DNA from 2 places in the Arthrobacter sp. P1_B4 genome. Region 1 is predicted to be linked to the other one. Evidence: predicted binding sites of a transcription regulator. Region 1 holds the regulator's gene; the other holds the start of a gene.
The links. The regulator HrcA, encoded in region 1, represses chaperone genes, less so after heat shock. The targets are predictions, from matches to a motif close to TTNGCACTCGNNNNNNNCGAGTGCNAA.
Positions count from the first base shown of each region.

Region 1 (8,262 bases):
TCACCTACGTCCGCGTCGTCGACGGCATGCTGCACCCGCGTGAACGCATCCAGATGATGTCCACCCGTGCCACGCACGAGCTCCTTGAGATTGGTGTGAGCTCCCCGGAACCCACCCCCTCCAAGGGCCTTGGCGTCGGCGAGGTCGGCTACCTCATCACCGGTGTGAAGGACGTCCGCCTGTCCAAGGTGGGCGACACCGTCACCAACCTGGCCAAGCCCGCCACGGAGTCCCTCCCCGGCTACGCGGACGCCAAGCCGATGGTCTTCTCCGGCCTGTATCCGCTCGACGGCACGGACTATCCGGTGCTCCGCGATGCGCTGGAGAAGCTGATGCTCAACGACGCCGCACTGGTGTACGAGCCCGAAACGTCCGCCGCGCTGGGCTTCGGCTTCCGCGTGGGATTCCTGGGCCTGCTGCACCTGGAAATCACCCGCGAGCGGCTCGAACGCGAATACAACCTGGACCTCATTTCCACCGCGCCCAACGTGGAATACGAGGTCACGCTGGAGGACAAGAAGGTCGTCCACGTCACCAACCCCAGCGAATACCCCACCGGCAAGATCGCTGAGGTCCGTGAGCCGATGGTGTCCGCCACCATCCTTGCGCCGAACGAGTTTGTCGGCGCCATCATGGAGCTGTGCCAGAGCCGCCGCGGCGTCATGGGCGGCATGGACTACCTCTCCGAGGACCGGGTGGAAATCCGCTACCGCCTGCCGCTGGCCGAAATCGTCTTCGATTTCTTCGACATCCTCAAATCCAAGACCCGCGGCTACGGGTCACTGGACTGGAAGGCCGACGGCGAGCAGGTGGCCGACCTGGTCAAGGTGGACATCATGCTCCAGGGCGAACAGGTTGATGCGTTCTCCGCCATCACCCACCGCGACAAGGCCTACGCCTACGGCGTGATGATGACCGGCAAGCTGCGTGAACTCATCCCGCGCCAGCAGTTTGAGGTGCCCATCCAGGCCGCCATCGGCTCCAGGATCATCGCCCGCGAAAGCATCCGCGCCATCCGCAAGGACGTCCTTGCCAAGTGCTACGGCGGTGACATCACCCGAAAGCGCAAGCTGCTGGAAAAGCAGAAGGAAGGCAAGAAGCGCATGAAGATGGTGGGCCGCGTCGAGGTGCCGCAGGAGGCTTTCATCGCCGCGCTGACAACGGACGAGTCCAAGGACAAGGCCAAGAAGTAACGGTGCAGGTAATGACTGTTGGTGCAGTATCGGCAGGCCGGGCCCGTGCCTAGCGTTCTTCCCCTCGGCGATCCGGCGCCGGCAGACGGGCTGCTGCCCGCACAGGCGGGCGAGGGCGCCGATCAGCGCGCTTTTGGGCTGTACGTGCACATCCCGTTCTGCGCGGTCCGCTGCGGGTACTGCGATTTCAACACCTACACCGCCACCGAGCTGGGCGGCGGGGCCTCCCAGGACGCCTACGCCGCCACAGCGATCGCGGAAGTGGAGTTCGCCGCCGCGGCCCTGAAGGGCAGCGGCCTGCCCGGCCGTCCCCTCAGCACGGTCTTCTTCGGCGGCGGCACGCCCACGCTGCTGCCGGCGGAGGACCTGGCGCGCATCCTCACCGCCGCGATCGACGCCTGGGGACTGCAGCCCGGCGCCGAGGTGACCACCGAGGCGAACCCCGATTCCGTCACGCCCGCATCCCTGCAGTTGCTGGCCGACGCCGGGTTCACCCGCGTTTCGTTCGGCATGCAGTCGGCCGTGCCGCACGTCCTGAAGGTCCTGGACCGCACCCACACGCCCAGCCGGGTGCCCGAGGTGGTGCAGTGGGCGCGTAATGCCGGGCTCTCGGTCAGCCTCGACCTCATATACGGGACGCCGGGGGAGTCGCTGGAGGACTGGCGCTACTCGCTCGAGACCGCACTGTCCTACGCCCCCGACCACATCAGCGCCTATGCCCTGATCGTTGAAGACGGCACCAAGCTTGCCGCGCAGATCCGCCGTGGCGAAGTGCCGGAAATCGACGACGACGACCACGCCGCCAAGTACGAACTCGCCGACGAACTGATGTCCGCCTCCGGGCTCAACTGGTACGAGGTCAGCAACTGGTCCCGCACCCCCGAACAGGCCTGCCGGCACAACCTCGCCTACTGGCGCGGGGACGACTGGTGGGGCATCGGGCCGGGGGCACACTCGCATGTGGGCGGCGTCCGCTGGTGGAACGTCAAGCACCCCACCGCCTACGCCAACCGCCTCGGCGCCGGCGCTTCACCCGCCGCCGGACGCGAAACGCTGGACTCCGAGACCCGCAACGTGGAACGGGTCATGCTCGAGGCCCGGCTCAATTCCGGACTCGACATCCCAAGCCTCGGCGGCCTGGGGGACACCGGCAGGCACGCTGTCGCAGGGCTGATCGCGGACGGCCTCGTGGACCCCGCAGCGGCTTTCAAAGGCCGCCTCATTCTCACGCTTAAGGGCCGGCTGCTGGCTGACGCCGTCGTCCGCAGGATCCTGCCGGACTAGTCTGCCGGGCAAAGCCTCCACTAGTTGGCTGCCGCATCAGCGGCCACAACACCCTGCCGCACAAAAGAGAGCCGGCCGCTGCCCCTGACGGGCGGCGGCCGGCTCTCTTGCTTGGGTCCGGGCCGGCTATTTGATCCAGCGCAGGTTGAACTCGTAACGGTGCGGCTGGCCGCGGTTGACGTGGATGCCGGCCGCCACCGAGAAGCACGTCACGGCGATCCAGATCACCGTGGCGAGCACGGCGAAGAGGTTGCCCACCACCGGGATGAAGACCAGTAAATTGGCCAGCACCGCGGCGAGCGTCGGCGGCAGCGTGAAATTGAGGGCTTCCTTGGATTCCTGTGCCGTGAACGGGCCGCGGTCCTTGAAGATGAGGTAGATCAGCAGCGACGGCACGCAGCCCAGGATGCCGCCAAAGTGCGCGAGCGTGGCCCACTGGCGGTCCTCGCTGGCCGTCAGCGGCAGCGCGTTTGCCGGAACGCCATGGTACGGGGGCTGGCCATGGCCAGCCTGATTGCCCGTGTGTTCGCGTGCGTTATCTGCCACGGTGTAGCCCTTCGGATTGCGGTGATGCGTTGCTGCCTGGGTTGTGCCTGAAATAGCCGGGACCGCACTAGAAGCGCGGCCGCCGTTTCAAGAATACTTGCTCGGGCCCGGAAATGGAGATCAGGGGCGGCCGCCGCGGCGGACTAGGGCACGGTGAGGAAGTCAATGACCTCTTCCACGCGGCCGAGCAACGACGCCTCCAGATCAGCGTAGCTGCGGACAGCCCCCAGAAGTTTCTGCCAGCCGAGGCCGATGTCCTCCTTTGTGGAGTGGGGCCAGCCGAAAGCCATCAGGATCCCGGTCTTCCAGTCCGTGCCGCGGGGGATCACGGGCCACTGCTCGATCCCCAGGACCGCGGGCCGGATGGCCTGCCACACGTCCACGTAAGGGTGCCCCACAATCAGGACGTTGCCGGCGGCGCCCGGTGAGGCCATGACGGCGTCGGCGATCCGCGACTCCTTGGAGTCGGCCACGAGGTGGTCTACCAGCACGCCGAGGCGCCGGCCAGGGCCCGGGCCGAAGTCCGCCACGGCGGCCGCGAGGTCGTCAATGCCGTGCAGGGGCTCGACGACGATGCCCTCCACCCGGAGGTCATCGCCCCACACTTTCTCCACCAGCTCGGCGTCGTGCTTTCCTTCCACCCAGATGCGGCTGGCCTTGGCCACCTGTGCGCGCTGCCCCGCCACCCGCACCGAGCCCGACGCCGTACGGCCGGCCCCGGCGGCCGGTGCCGTCTTCTTCGGGGCCGGCGGCATCAGGCGGATGGGCTGGCCGTCCAAGAGGAAGCCGAAGCCGAGGCGGAAGGACCGCGACTTGCCCCGCCGGTCCTCCAGCGCCACCACGTGCATGCCGCCGGACTTCTCCACCCGGGTGACGGCGCCCACCCAACCGGACTGGACCTCCTCGAGGACCATCCCGCGTTCCACCGGGACTTCCGGCAACTGGGTCTTGGCGGGGGCGGACAGGTCCTGGGGTCCCCAGTTCTGGTACGACATCTCTACACGCTAACTTTGCACTCGGAATGTACGGGCGGTCGGTGGAACTCTCCGGGGGCCGGAACCGGACCGCGACGACGCGGCAACGGCAGCGGCTGCCACGGTCTCGGCGCCGGCGTGACGGGAATCGCGTTCCCGCGGGCCACGCCTGGAGCGAATCCAATGCTAACAACGCGGCGACTCATATTAGACTGGTTAGCACTTAGGCATGTCGAGTGCTAACCCTTGTCCTGTGGCGGGCCGTCCGTGCACCATTTGTGGACCCGGACGGGCGAGGGGAGTGGCACCGGCTGCGGGACAGTCGACAGGAGGTGGAGCGTGAGCGAACCGCGCAAACTCGAAGTGCTGCGCGCCATCGTGGAGGACTACGTCCATTCGCGTGAGCCCGTTGGTTCCAAAGCGCTCGTTGAACGGCACCATCTCGGCGTCTCGAGCGCCACGATCCGAAATGACATGGCGGCGCTGGAAGACGAGGGCCTGATCACGGCACCGCACACGAGCGCCGGCCGGATCCCCACCGACAAGGGCTACCGGCTGTTCGTCGACCAGATCTCAGCGGTGAAGCCGTTGTCGCCGGCCGAGCGCCGGGCCATCCAGGCGCTGCTGGAAGGATCCGAGGACCTCGACGACATCCTTGACCGGACCGTGAGGCTCCTCTCGCACCTGACCAACCAGGTCGCCGTCGTGCAGTATCCGCTGCGCAGCCGCGCCCGGGTGCGGCACATCGAGTTCGTGCTGCTGGCGCCCCGGAAAGTGCTGGCGGTCCTGATCGCGGACACGGGCAAAGTGGAGCAGCGCGTGATCGACGTCGGGCAGGACATTCCCGACGACGCGCTGGCGGAATTGCGGACCAGCTTTCTGGCCAGCCTGTCCGGTACACCGCTGAGCCTGATGCCGCAGCTGCTGCCCGCCGTCGTTGCCGGCGGCCCGCCCGCGCGGCGCGGAGCAGCCCAGGCGCTGGCCCGCGGCCTTGAGGCCCTGGCCACGAGCAGCCGTGAAGAGCGCATGGTCATGGCCGGCACCGCCAACCTGGCCCGCTCCAATGTGGACTTCCCGCTCAGCATCGGCCCCGTGCTGGAGGCCCTCGAGGAACAGGTGGTCATGCTCCGCCTGCTCAGCGAAATGGCCGAAGACCCGCGCGGTGTGACCGTCAGCATCGGCCGGGAAAACCCCTACGACGGTCTCGCCGAGGCCTCGGTCGTGGCCACCGCCTACGGGCCGGACGCCACGGCCAAGGTCGGCGTGCTTGGGCCCACCCGGATGGACTATCCCACCACCATGGCCGCCGTCCGAGCGGTGGCCCGCTACCTTTCGAGGATCCTGGGCCCCTGACAGGCCCGGGACCGAATACGACTTCTTGCCCCACAGGCAGTGCCCCACAGGCAGTACAACAAGGAAGAGATACACACTTTGAGCAGCCACTACGACGTTCTTGGAGTCTCCCGCGACGCATCGGGGGAGGAGATCAAGAAGGCCTACCGGAAACTGGCCCGGACCCTGCACCCGGACGTGAACCCCGGGGAGGACGCCTCGGACAGGTTCAAGGCCGTCACGCACGCCTACGAGGTCCTCTCCGATCCGCAGAAGCGCCGGGTCTATGACACCACGGGCAACGAGAACGGTACCGACAACGGGTTCGGCGGCGGCAGCTACTCGGGCCAGGGCTTCGCCTTCCAGGACATCTTCGAGACCTTCTTCGGCGCCGGTGGCGGCCAGGGCGGCCCGTCGTCCCGGGTCCGCCGCGGCCAGGACGCGCTGATCAGCGTCCGGATCGACCTCCGCGATGCGGTGTTCGGCGTGAACAAAAAGCTCGAGGTCGACACGGCCGTCATCTGCCCCACCTGCGAGGGGTCCTGCTGCCGGGAAGGCACCCACCCGGTCCGCTGCGACATCTGTGGCGGCAGCGGTCAGGTCCAGCGCGCCGTGCGGTCCATCCTGGGCCAGGTCATGACGTCCGCCCCCTGCGGGTCTTGCGAGGGCTTCGGCACCGTCATCAAGGACCCGTGCAACGAATGCAGCGGCCAGGGCCGGATCCGCAGCCGCCGCTCCCTCACCGTCAAGGTCCCGGCCGGCGTGGCCACCGGCACCCGCATCCAGCTGTCCGGCCAGGGCGAGGCAGGCCCCGCCGGCGGCCCCGCCGGGGACCTGTACGTGGAGATCCGGGTCAACAACGACGCCACTTACGTGCGCGAGGGCGATGACCTCCACGCGAGCCTCAACATTCCCATGACGGCGGCCGCGCTCGGCACCGAAATATCCCTCGACACCTTCGACGGACAGCAGGAGATCGATGTCAAGGCCGGCACCCAGTCCGGCGAGATCATCACCCTTCGCGGTCTCGGCGTCACGCACCTGCGCGGCCACGGCCGCGGTGATCTGAAGGTGCACCTGCAGGTGGAAACACCGGTCAAGCTCGATCACGTCCAGGAAGAACTTCTCCGTCAGCTGGCCAAGCACCGCGGCGAGCACCTCACGGAAGGAAAGCTCGCGGCCAGCGGCGGCGTCTTCGCCAAACTGCGGGACCGGCTCGGTAACCTGTAGCGGTGAGCAACCCGGTCTTCTTCACCGCCCCAGGCACCCTGGACCAGCAGGTCCCCGGCTCGGCCTTCGTCCTCGGGGGCACCGAGGCCCGCCACGCCGTCACAGTCAAACGGATCGGCGTCGGCGAAGCCGTCGACATCGCGGACGGCGCCGGCAAGCGCCTGACCGGCACCGTGACAGCCGTCGCTGCTGGGGAGCTGACCGTCGAATGCGTGGGCCTGGCTGAGGAACTACGGCCCGGAACACGGCTGGTCCTGGTCCAGGCCCTTGCCAAGGGCGACCGCGATGAACTGGCGGCCGAGACCGCGACCGAGTTGGGCATCGACGCCGTCATTCCCTGGCAGGCCGAGCGGTCCATTGTGCGGTGGAAGGCGGAGCGGGCCGCGAAGGCGCATGCCAAGTGGCAGTCGGTGGTGACAGCAGCTGCCAAGCAGGCGCGCCGGGCATGGATTCCCGAGGTCCGGGCCGCCGTCGACGGCGCCGGGCTGCAGACGGCGGTAGCGGCGGCAGACCTCGCCGTTATCCTGCATGAAGACGCCGTGCGCCCGCTGCGGCAGGTACTCGAGGCCTGGCTGGAAAGTGTTGGTCCCGGCGAGGTTGTGGCAGACGCTGCCGGATCCCGTGAGGTCCTGCTGATCGTGGGTCCGGAAGGCGGCATCAGCCCGCGGGAGGTGACCCGGCTTTGCGGCGCCGGCGCAGTTACGGCCCTTTTGGGGCACCATGTGCTGCGTTCGTCCACGGCCGGGCCCGCCGCCACCGTGCTGGCCAGCGACATCCTCGGCCGCTGGTGACCTGCGGCAGCCGTCGCCGCAGGTGACGTGATGCCTTGTTGAGGTGACGGCTATTTGACCGTAAACCCGCGGGTGTCCTGGAATACTTCCTTGGCGCTGTCGGATGCGTCCACCTGGGACACCCGGACCTCGTAATTGCCCGGGCCGAGGTTCACGGACAAGGTGAACAGCCCGGGCCGGGCTGCATCGGCGGAGGCCGTCGCGCTGCCGTTAAGATACGCGGTCTTGGCGTTGTCGCCGTCGCCGTCAACCTTGAGGATCGCCCAGCGGAGCTTCCCGCCCTGGACGGTGCTGCGGCCACTGATCTTGACCGAACCGTCGGCCACGGACGTGCCCTCCTGCGGATCAATGATCCACACTGGTGCCACCATCCCGGCGCTGCGGGACGTCGGCTCGCCCAGGCGGACATGGTTGAAGGCGACGTAGTCGGTGTGACCGTCCACCAGCACAACCACCTGGACCTGCTGTCCGGCATCGATGAGGCCGGCGCTGGCCGCGGCAGCTGTCGCCGTGTAGACGAGCTGCTGGATGGCGCGCTCGGCCATGGCCGCATCCACGTTGCTGTTGAAGGCATCAGCGGAGACATCCACCGTGATGACGTTCTTGCCGGAAATCGACGTCGCCAGCTTCTTCGGATTTTGCCAGGGCGTGAAAAAATCCGGGTCCAAGGGCTTCTGCGACATCATGACCCGCAGGGCGCGGGTGACGGGATTGTCCTGATCCGGAACGTCGCGGAACTCGCGGTAGAGAAATGCGTTGTCATTGGCCCGGCCGATCCAATACACCGGAGCCTTGTTCGACGTCTGGGCAGTCTCGAGCGGTGCGCTCGTGGTGGGGGCGCCCGACGCCGGGGCGGGAATGAGCTCAGATGGGCTGCTGGAATTTGTGATGCCGCTCTGCGGCGTCGCCACA
Region 1 covers NZ_JBFTZW010000022.1:2,215-10,476, reverse strand. The annotation lists gene lepA (translation elongation factor 4) at 1-1,193, shown strand, start outside; gene hemW (radical SAM family heme chaperone HemW) at 1,239-2,477, shown strand; gene AC1D1W_RS10275 (DUF4870 domain-containing protein) at 2,604-3,023, opposite strand; gene AC1D1W_RS10270 (DUF3097 domain-containing protein) at 3,167-4,018, opposite strand; gene hrcA (heat-inducible transcriptional repressor HrcA) at 4,337-5,350, shown strand; gene dnaJ (molecular chaperone DnaJ) at 5,429-6,559, shown strand; gene AC1D1W_RS10255 (16S rRNA (uracil(1498)-N(3))-methyltransferase) at 6,562-7,350, shown strand; gene AC1D1W_RS10250 (GerMN domain-containing protein) at 7,401-8,262, opposite strand, start outside.

Region 2 (6,840 bases), on a different contig from region 1:
GCTGCCGTTACTGCGCGGGCGCATGGCTGCCGTGGCGGAACACGCAGAGATCCGGCTGGGCCGGACCTTCGCCGAATGGGGCGAGCAGATCGAACTTCTCGTGGCCGTCCGCGAAAGCCTGGACAAGTTCACTCCCGACATCTTTGACCGGCCCGTCCACGACCTGATCTCGGCCACTGCGTCCTCTGCCTGGCGCAGGGAACGCGGGATCGAAATGCCGTCCATGCAGCGCTCACGCCTGCGCCGCGTGGCCAAGGAGTACGTCCGGCCCGGCGTGCACATCGCGGACCTGCACAGCTCCCTGGTCCTCGTGCAGGAACAGCGCGCCGCATGGTCCGGCTACGCGACCACGCAGCGGCACCCGGCCGTGCCATCCGGGCTGGCTGAAATCACCGGCCTTTACCGGGAGCTCGCCGCGGAACTGGCTGAACTGGGCCTGGCTGTCAAGCACACCGCCGCCGGCGGCGACCTGGACCGCGCACCCTACGACGAACTCCTGCCCCGGGTGCGGCGGCTCGTCGCCGACACCGCGACCCTTGAAACCCTTCCGGAGCGAACGCTGCTCGTCGAAAGCATGCGAGAGCACGGCCTGGGCGAGCTTCTCGCCGACCTTGCCGAGCGCGAGGTCCCGGAGGGTTCGGTGACCGCCGAACTGGAGCTGGCCTGGTGGCAGTCGGCCCTGGAGGCCATGATCAGCGGCGATGACTACCTCGCCATGTCCGACGGCGACGCCCTGCGCCAGCTTGAGGCGGAGTACCGTCTCGCGGACAACGCCCATATCGCCAGCGGCGCTGCCCGGCTGCGCTGGAACCTGTCCGAGCGCTGGCGCGCTGCCATCTCGGCGTACCCCCGCCAGGCCGAGCTGTTGCGCAGCCTGCTGAAGGACGGCCGGGTGACCCTGGCAGCCCTGAGCGGCCAGGCGCAGGAGCTGCTGCCCACACTGGTGCCGGTGTGGTCCGTCAGCCCCTACCTCATGACGGGCCTGCTGCCGATCGAGCAGACCTTCGATGCCGTCGTGATCCTCGACGCCGAGACGACCTCGTTGCAGGCCGTCCTCCCGGCGATCGCCCGGTCCCGGCAGGTCATCGCCTTCGGCGACGAACAGACCGCCAGCCCCCGGACCTTTACCGTGGGCGTCGAACGGCTCGCCGCGGGGGAGAGCTCCTACCAAAGCGTTGAGAGCTCGTACCGGGCACTCTCTGCCGTGCTTCCGGTCTGGAACCTGAGGACCGTGTACCGTGCGGTCGATGAAGACCTGGTGCGCCAGCTCAGCAAGGGTTTTTACGGCGGGGAACTCACCCGCCTCCCGGAGGGCCAATCCGCCACAGGGCTGGACCGTACCCTCAGCGTGGAGTACCTCCCCGACGGCACGGGGCTGCCCAGCGCTGACCATGACGGCGTCGAATCGGTTGTTGCCGAGGTCAACCGTGCGGTGGAGCTCGTCTTCGAACACGCCCGGCTCCGCCCCCGGACATCGCTGGCCGTGGTAACCGGCAGCCTTCGCCATGCCGCCCGGATCGGCGAGGCCATCAGGGCGCAACTGCCCAACTACCCCATGCTGGGCAGCTTCTTCAGTGCGGGGGACGAGTCCTTCCGCGTGGTGGATCTGGAACGGGCCCAGGGCCTGGTCCGCGACCACGTCATTTTTTCCCCGGGCTATGGCCGCACCCCGCATGGGCGCACCCTCCACAGCCTCGGGCCGCTTTCCGCCGAAGGCGGCCGAGCAAAATTCGCCCTGGCGATGACGCGTGCCCGCCGGTCCCTTCACGTGCTCAGCTGCTTCCGGCCCGAAGACCTTGACGTCAGTCGCCTCAGCCACGGCGCCGTGGACTTCTACGAACTCCTGGACCGTGAGATCGCGGGCAACACGGACCTTGGCAGCCCCGCCTCCCGGGCCGCGGCCAGCGAGCAGGCGCTCGGCGCCGATCCGCTCGTGGCGGACCTGGGTGACCGGCTCCGGGCCCGCGGGGCACGCGTGTGGCACCAGTACGACGGCGTCCTGAACATGGTGGCGGCCGCCGATCCGATGACCACGATCGGCCAGGACGATGCGGAGATTCCCCGTCCGGTGGCGATCGAGTCGGATGGCACCAGCCACTACCGGCGGATGAGCGTCCGGGAACGGAGCAGGCTCCGGCCGCAGCTCCTGGAGCGGCTTGGCTGGCGGTACATGCCCCTATGGACCATAGAGGTCTTCACCGACCCCTCGGCCTGCGCCGACCGGATTGGCGGCTACCTCGGGTTGGAGAAGCCCGTCGTGTCCAGCAGGCTGCGGACATCGCACGGGTTCTTCGACGACGGCATCGAGCATTTGGCGATCGACGAGGCGCGGGCCGCCGAGTACCACGTGGCGGCCGAACCCTCGGGACAGGTGTTCCGCGGCCACGAAACTGCTGGCCAAGAATTCCGCCGGCAGGCACCACCATCAGCAATGACAGGCAATACAGGCAGTAAGGAGGCCGGCGGCATGAGTGCGGACGGCATCACCAGCAACACCGGCAACACGAACGACACTGGCAACACCGGCGCCACCGGCGACACCCACGCCACCGGCGCCCGCGAAGCCGGCGCGGCGGGGGCCGCGGCCAACACCGCTGGGCCGAAGACCGGCGAATCGACCGGGGAACCGACCGGCGACGGGCCGGACCAGGAGGCCGCGAAGGAGACGTCCCGCCGTTCGGAGGCACAGGCCACGGTTCCGGAGGGTGCGTTGCCGAACAAGGCGGCGGAAGACGACCCCCGGCGTTGGGGTGACCAGCCTGATAATTACGATCACGACGCCTGGCTCCAGGAACAGAAGCCGCCGCACTGGGGCTGACGTGGCTGCCCGCAGCCCAGAGCCTGCGGGCGTAACCCGCGTCGGTGCAAATTGCCCGGGCCCTGGCCCGGCGGGAACGCCCTGCTGGCTGGACAGTTAGCCCGGCGGTGATGCCACAAGCACGAAAAACAATTTGCCCTGGGTAGACGCGCCCGCCAGCCTTCGGGCCTGCTCGGCGGTCGCTGCCACCACCACCAGCCCGTCAGTCTCCGCAGTGGCGGGCCAGGGGCTGGCCTTGCCGCCCTGCGCCGACGTCCAGAGCACGGGCACGGCTTCGGCCACGATTTGGCTTTCGCCGGGTTGTTCCATGCCGTTGCTGGCAGTGAGCACCACGTTGACGAGCTGCCCGGGGGAGACGAGTTGGATGGAGGCCGGATCTGCCATCCTCAGCGGCACGGCCGCAGAGCCGCGTGGGCTTCCGGCGAGCAGGCCCGGTCCCAGGATCTGGGCGTCGGTGAGGAGCTGGCCCTGGCGCAACGGTGCGGCCAGCTGTTTTCCCTCGAAGGCGGTCTCGCTGCCGGGGCTGCCCGCAGGAATAAGGCCGGGTGGCACGCTGATCCTGCTGAGATCGCCGGGTCCCAGGGACTTTCCAGCGGGTAGATCGGCCGCGGCGGCGAAGGCTGCGACAGTGTCAGTGGGCGCTGGAGCCAGTTGCTGAACTGTCAGTCCGGCGGGGATGCAGAACAGGAGGGCCGCGATAAGCCGCCGGTTCCGGCTCAGCCAGCCGCGCAGGCGGCGCCACGACGGACGGCCCCGGGGCGGATGCCGGCGGGGTTTCGCGGGACCGATCCGGCTCCGGAACGGAAGGCCTGCGGCGGAAAACGTGGCGGCAGGAAGGCTCGTTGGGTGGATCCCGGTACGGGACCAGCGGCCGGGGCCAGCTTCAGGCAATGCGGCGCGGAGCGGCCTGAACGAAGGCGCGGAAGGCCCAGGAGCCGCCGGGGCAGCCGTGTTGAACGAAGGCGGGGAAACCGCGGTGAGGAAAAGTTCCATGCCGCCACGCTACGGATCCGCGCAGAGGGGCGGGAGCTGCGGAACGTCCTATGTGGACAACGGCACAGCGGGCAGGGGCCAGCGCCGGGCAATGCCCAGGATCAGCCGGCCGTGGCCCAGTCGGCGGCCGGCGCCAACCCGGCAGGTGCCTTAGCTGGCCGCGGCGGCGGGCGCGGGGGTGGCCGCGGGAGCTGCAGGAGCCGGGGAAACCGTGCTGCCCTTGGTGTCGCGCGAATCGGTCCGGTAGAAGCCGGAGCCCTTGAACACTACGCCGACGCTGTTGAACTTCTTGCGCAGCGTGCCCTGGCACTCGGGGCAGGACGTCAAGGAGTTGTCGCTGAACGACTGCACGATCTCGAAGGCGTGGCTGCAGTCCTTGCAGGCGTATGCATACGTGGGCACTGGAAATCCTCCTCAGGGGCAAACGAGCAGGTCCCGTGCCGCCGAGTCCGGATCACCGCCGATATGTCTATCGACCTGTTCCGTCCTTAGCAGTCGCAGGGCCTGAGTGCCAATTCTATCACCTCGGCGGGAACTCGGATCAGGCGGGCCGGGATCGGCCGAGCCGGATGATCCCGCCCGGGGTCAGCGCCGTGTCGACTTTCCGGTCGAACGACTCCGCGGGGATGCTGCCTGCGGGCAGCACCTCCGTGTCATAGACGACGGCGGCAGTCGGCAACGCGACAGCGTCGGCTGCAGCGTCGGCCGCCCCGGCGTCCGCCCCGCCGGACGCGGAGGACATGGCAGCCAGGGCGGCAAGGAACTTGTCGTAGTAGCCGCCGCCTTGCCCGATTCGGTTGCCCGAGAAATCCACTGCTGTGGCCGGCAGGATGATTGCGGTGGCGTCCCGCATGATTTCGGTGCCGTGGCGCTCTCCGACAGGCTCCTGGATGGGCGCGTACCGGCTGCGGACAAACCCGGACTGGGGAGTCCAGTACACCCAGCTGAGCTCGATGTCGGGTTCGCAAACGGGCAGCAGCACCCGGTGCCCGGCCTCGACCAGGGCAGTCAGCAGTGGCAGCGTGGGCGGTTCGGCGCCCACCCCGAGGTACGCCGCGAAGGTGCCCTGGCGGCGGGCAAGCCCGGAGGCCCACTCGAGCCCATGGCTGGCGATGCCCGCCGCGGCGGTGTCCTGTGCGGCCAGCGGGAGTGCGGAACGCGCCGCCCTGTGGCTGGAGCGAATTTCCTCTTTTGACGCCATCTTGGCCCGTCCTCTGCCTCTTGCGGCCGCGCTGCACCGGCGGGCCCGGCAGGCGGTTCGCATAATGATTACGCAATGATTGGTCCCTCCGTTAGATTAGTCGTGTGAATACACCCATCGCTTCCGTCCGCAAGGCCGTTATCCCCGCCGCGGGCCTTGGTACCAGGTTTCTCCCGGCCACAAAGGCCATGCCCAAGGAAATGCTGCCTGTCGTTGACAAGCCAGCCATCCAGTACGTCGTCGAGGAGGCCGTGAATGTCGGCTTGAACGACATCCTGATGATCACTGGCCGCAACAAGCGGGCGTTGGAGGACCACTTCGACCGCGTCCCCGCGCTGGAGTCCACCCTGGAGGCGAAGGGTGACACTGCGAAGCTCGAATCCATTCAGGCCGCCAGCAACCTCGGTGACATCCACTACGTCCGCCAGGGCGATCCCATGGGTCTCGGCCACGCCGTCCTTCGGGCCAAGCAGCACGTCGGGCAGGAGCCGTTCGCCGTCCTCCTGGGAGATGACCTCATTGACGCCCGCGATGAGCTCCTCAGCACCATGATCGAGGTCCAGGCCAAGACCGGCGGATCGGTGGTCGCTCTGATCGAGGTGGACCCGTCCCAGATCAGTGCCTACGGCTGCGCGGACGTCGAGGCAATCGGCGGTGAGGACTACGTCCGCATCAACCAGCTCGTGGAGAAGCCCGATGTGGCGGACGCCCCGTCCAACCTGGCCGTGATTGGCCGCTACGTGTTGCACCCGGCCGTCTTTGAAGTGCTGGAGCGCACCGCGCCCGGCCGCGGCGGGGAAATCCAGCTCACGGACGCCCTGCAGGAACTCTCGGCCGGCACCGGCGAGGGCTACGGCGTGTACGGCGTCATCTTCCGCGGCCGCCGCTACGACACCGGCGACAAGCTCAGCTACCTCAAGGCCTGTGTCCAGCTCGCCTGCGACAGTGAGGACCTCGGCCCGGGCCTGCGCGAATGGCTGCCCGGCTTCGCGTCCAGCCTGGCCCCCAGCCTCGCCAAATAACTCCCGTGGGGGGCAGCTTCACCTGGCCGGTGACCTTGGAGAGCGGCGACATCGTGTTGCGCCCGATCCGGTACCGGGACCGCAAGGAGTGGACAGCGCTCAGGTCCCGCAACTGCGAGTGGCTGGCCCCCTGGGAGGCATCGAACCCGGTCCCCGGCGGCGGCCTGCCGGACTACCGGCAGATGGTGCGCTCGCTCAAGGCCCAGGCCGCGCAGGCCACGGCCCTGCCGTTCGTAATCACGGAGTGGACACCAGGCCATCAGGCGCCGGTGATCGTGGGGCAGCTGACGGTGTCCTCGATCGTCTGGGGATCGGCCATGATGGCGACGCTTGGCTATTGGGTCGACAAGGAAAGGGCCGGCCGGGGGATCGCCCCGACCGCCGTGGCCATGGCGACCGACTATTGCTTCGGCACCCTTGGACTGCACCGCATGGAGATCAACATCAGGCCGGAGAACGCCCCGAGCCTGCGCGTGGTGGAGAAACTTGGGTTTCGTGACGAGGGATTCCGGCCCCGGTTCCTGCACATCAACGGTGAATGGGCAGACCACCGGACCTTCGCGCTCACGGCTGAGGAAGTGCCTGAAGGCCTCCTCGCGCGGTGGCTGAGAACCCGCCGGTCCTGAGGCCCGTGAGAGCCGCCTGACCAGCCACGACGCCCCGACGCCGGCCAGTCGCCGGTGCGCGCGCGACACACCCCTGACAATGCGGGGCAGCACCCCATATACCTCATACGGTTTTGAGTGTGGACTTCCCTCTTAGCAGCTCTGTGATCCTTGTCATTGCTGTTGCGCTCTGGATCGTGT
Region 2 covers NZ_JBFTZW010000032.1:24,671-31,510, reverse strand. The annotation lists gene AC1D1W_RS12080 (AAA family ATPase) at 1-2,818, shown strand, start outside; gene AC1D1W_RS12075 (RcpC/CpaB family pilus assembly protein) at 2,915-3,709, opposite strand; gene AC1D1W_RS12070 (FmdB family zinc ribbon protein) at 3,962-4,213, opposite strand; gene AC1D1W_RS12065 (5-formyltetrahydrofolate cyclo-ligase) at 4,353-5,012, opposite strand; gene galU (UTP--glucose-1-phosphate uridylyltransferase GalU) at 5,117-6,034, shown strand; gene AC1D1W_RS12055 (GNAT family N-acetyltransferase) at 6,040-6,660, shown strand; gene AC1D1W_RS12050 (hypothetical protein) at 6,804-6,840, shown strand, end outside.
Region 2: a site for HrcA is predicted at 4,300-4,326, ahead of AC1D1W_RS12070 (FmdB family zinc ribbon protein). Genes of this name have one in related genera too.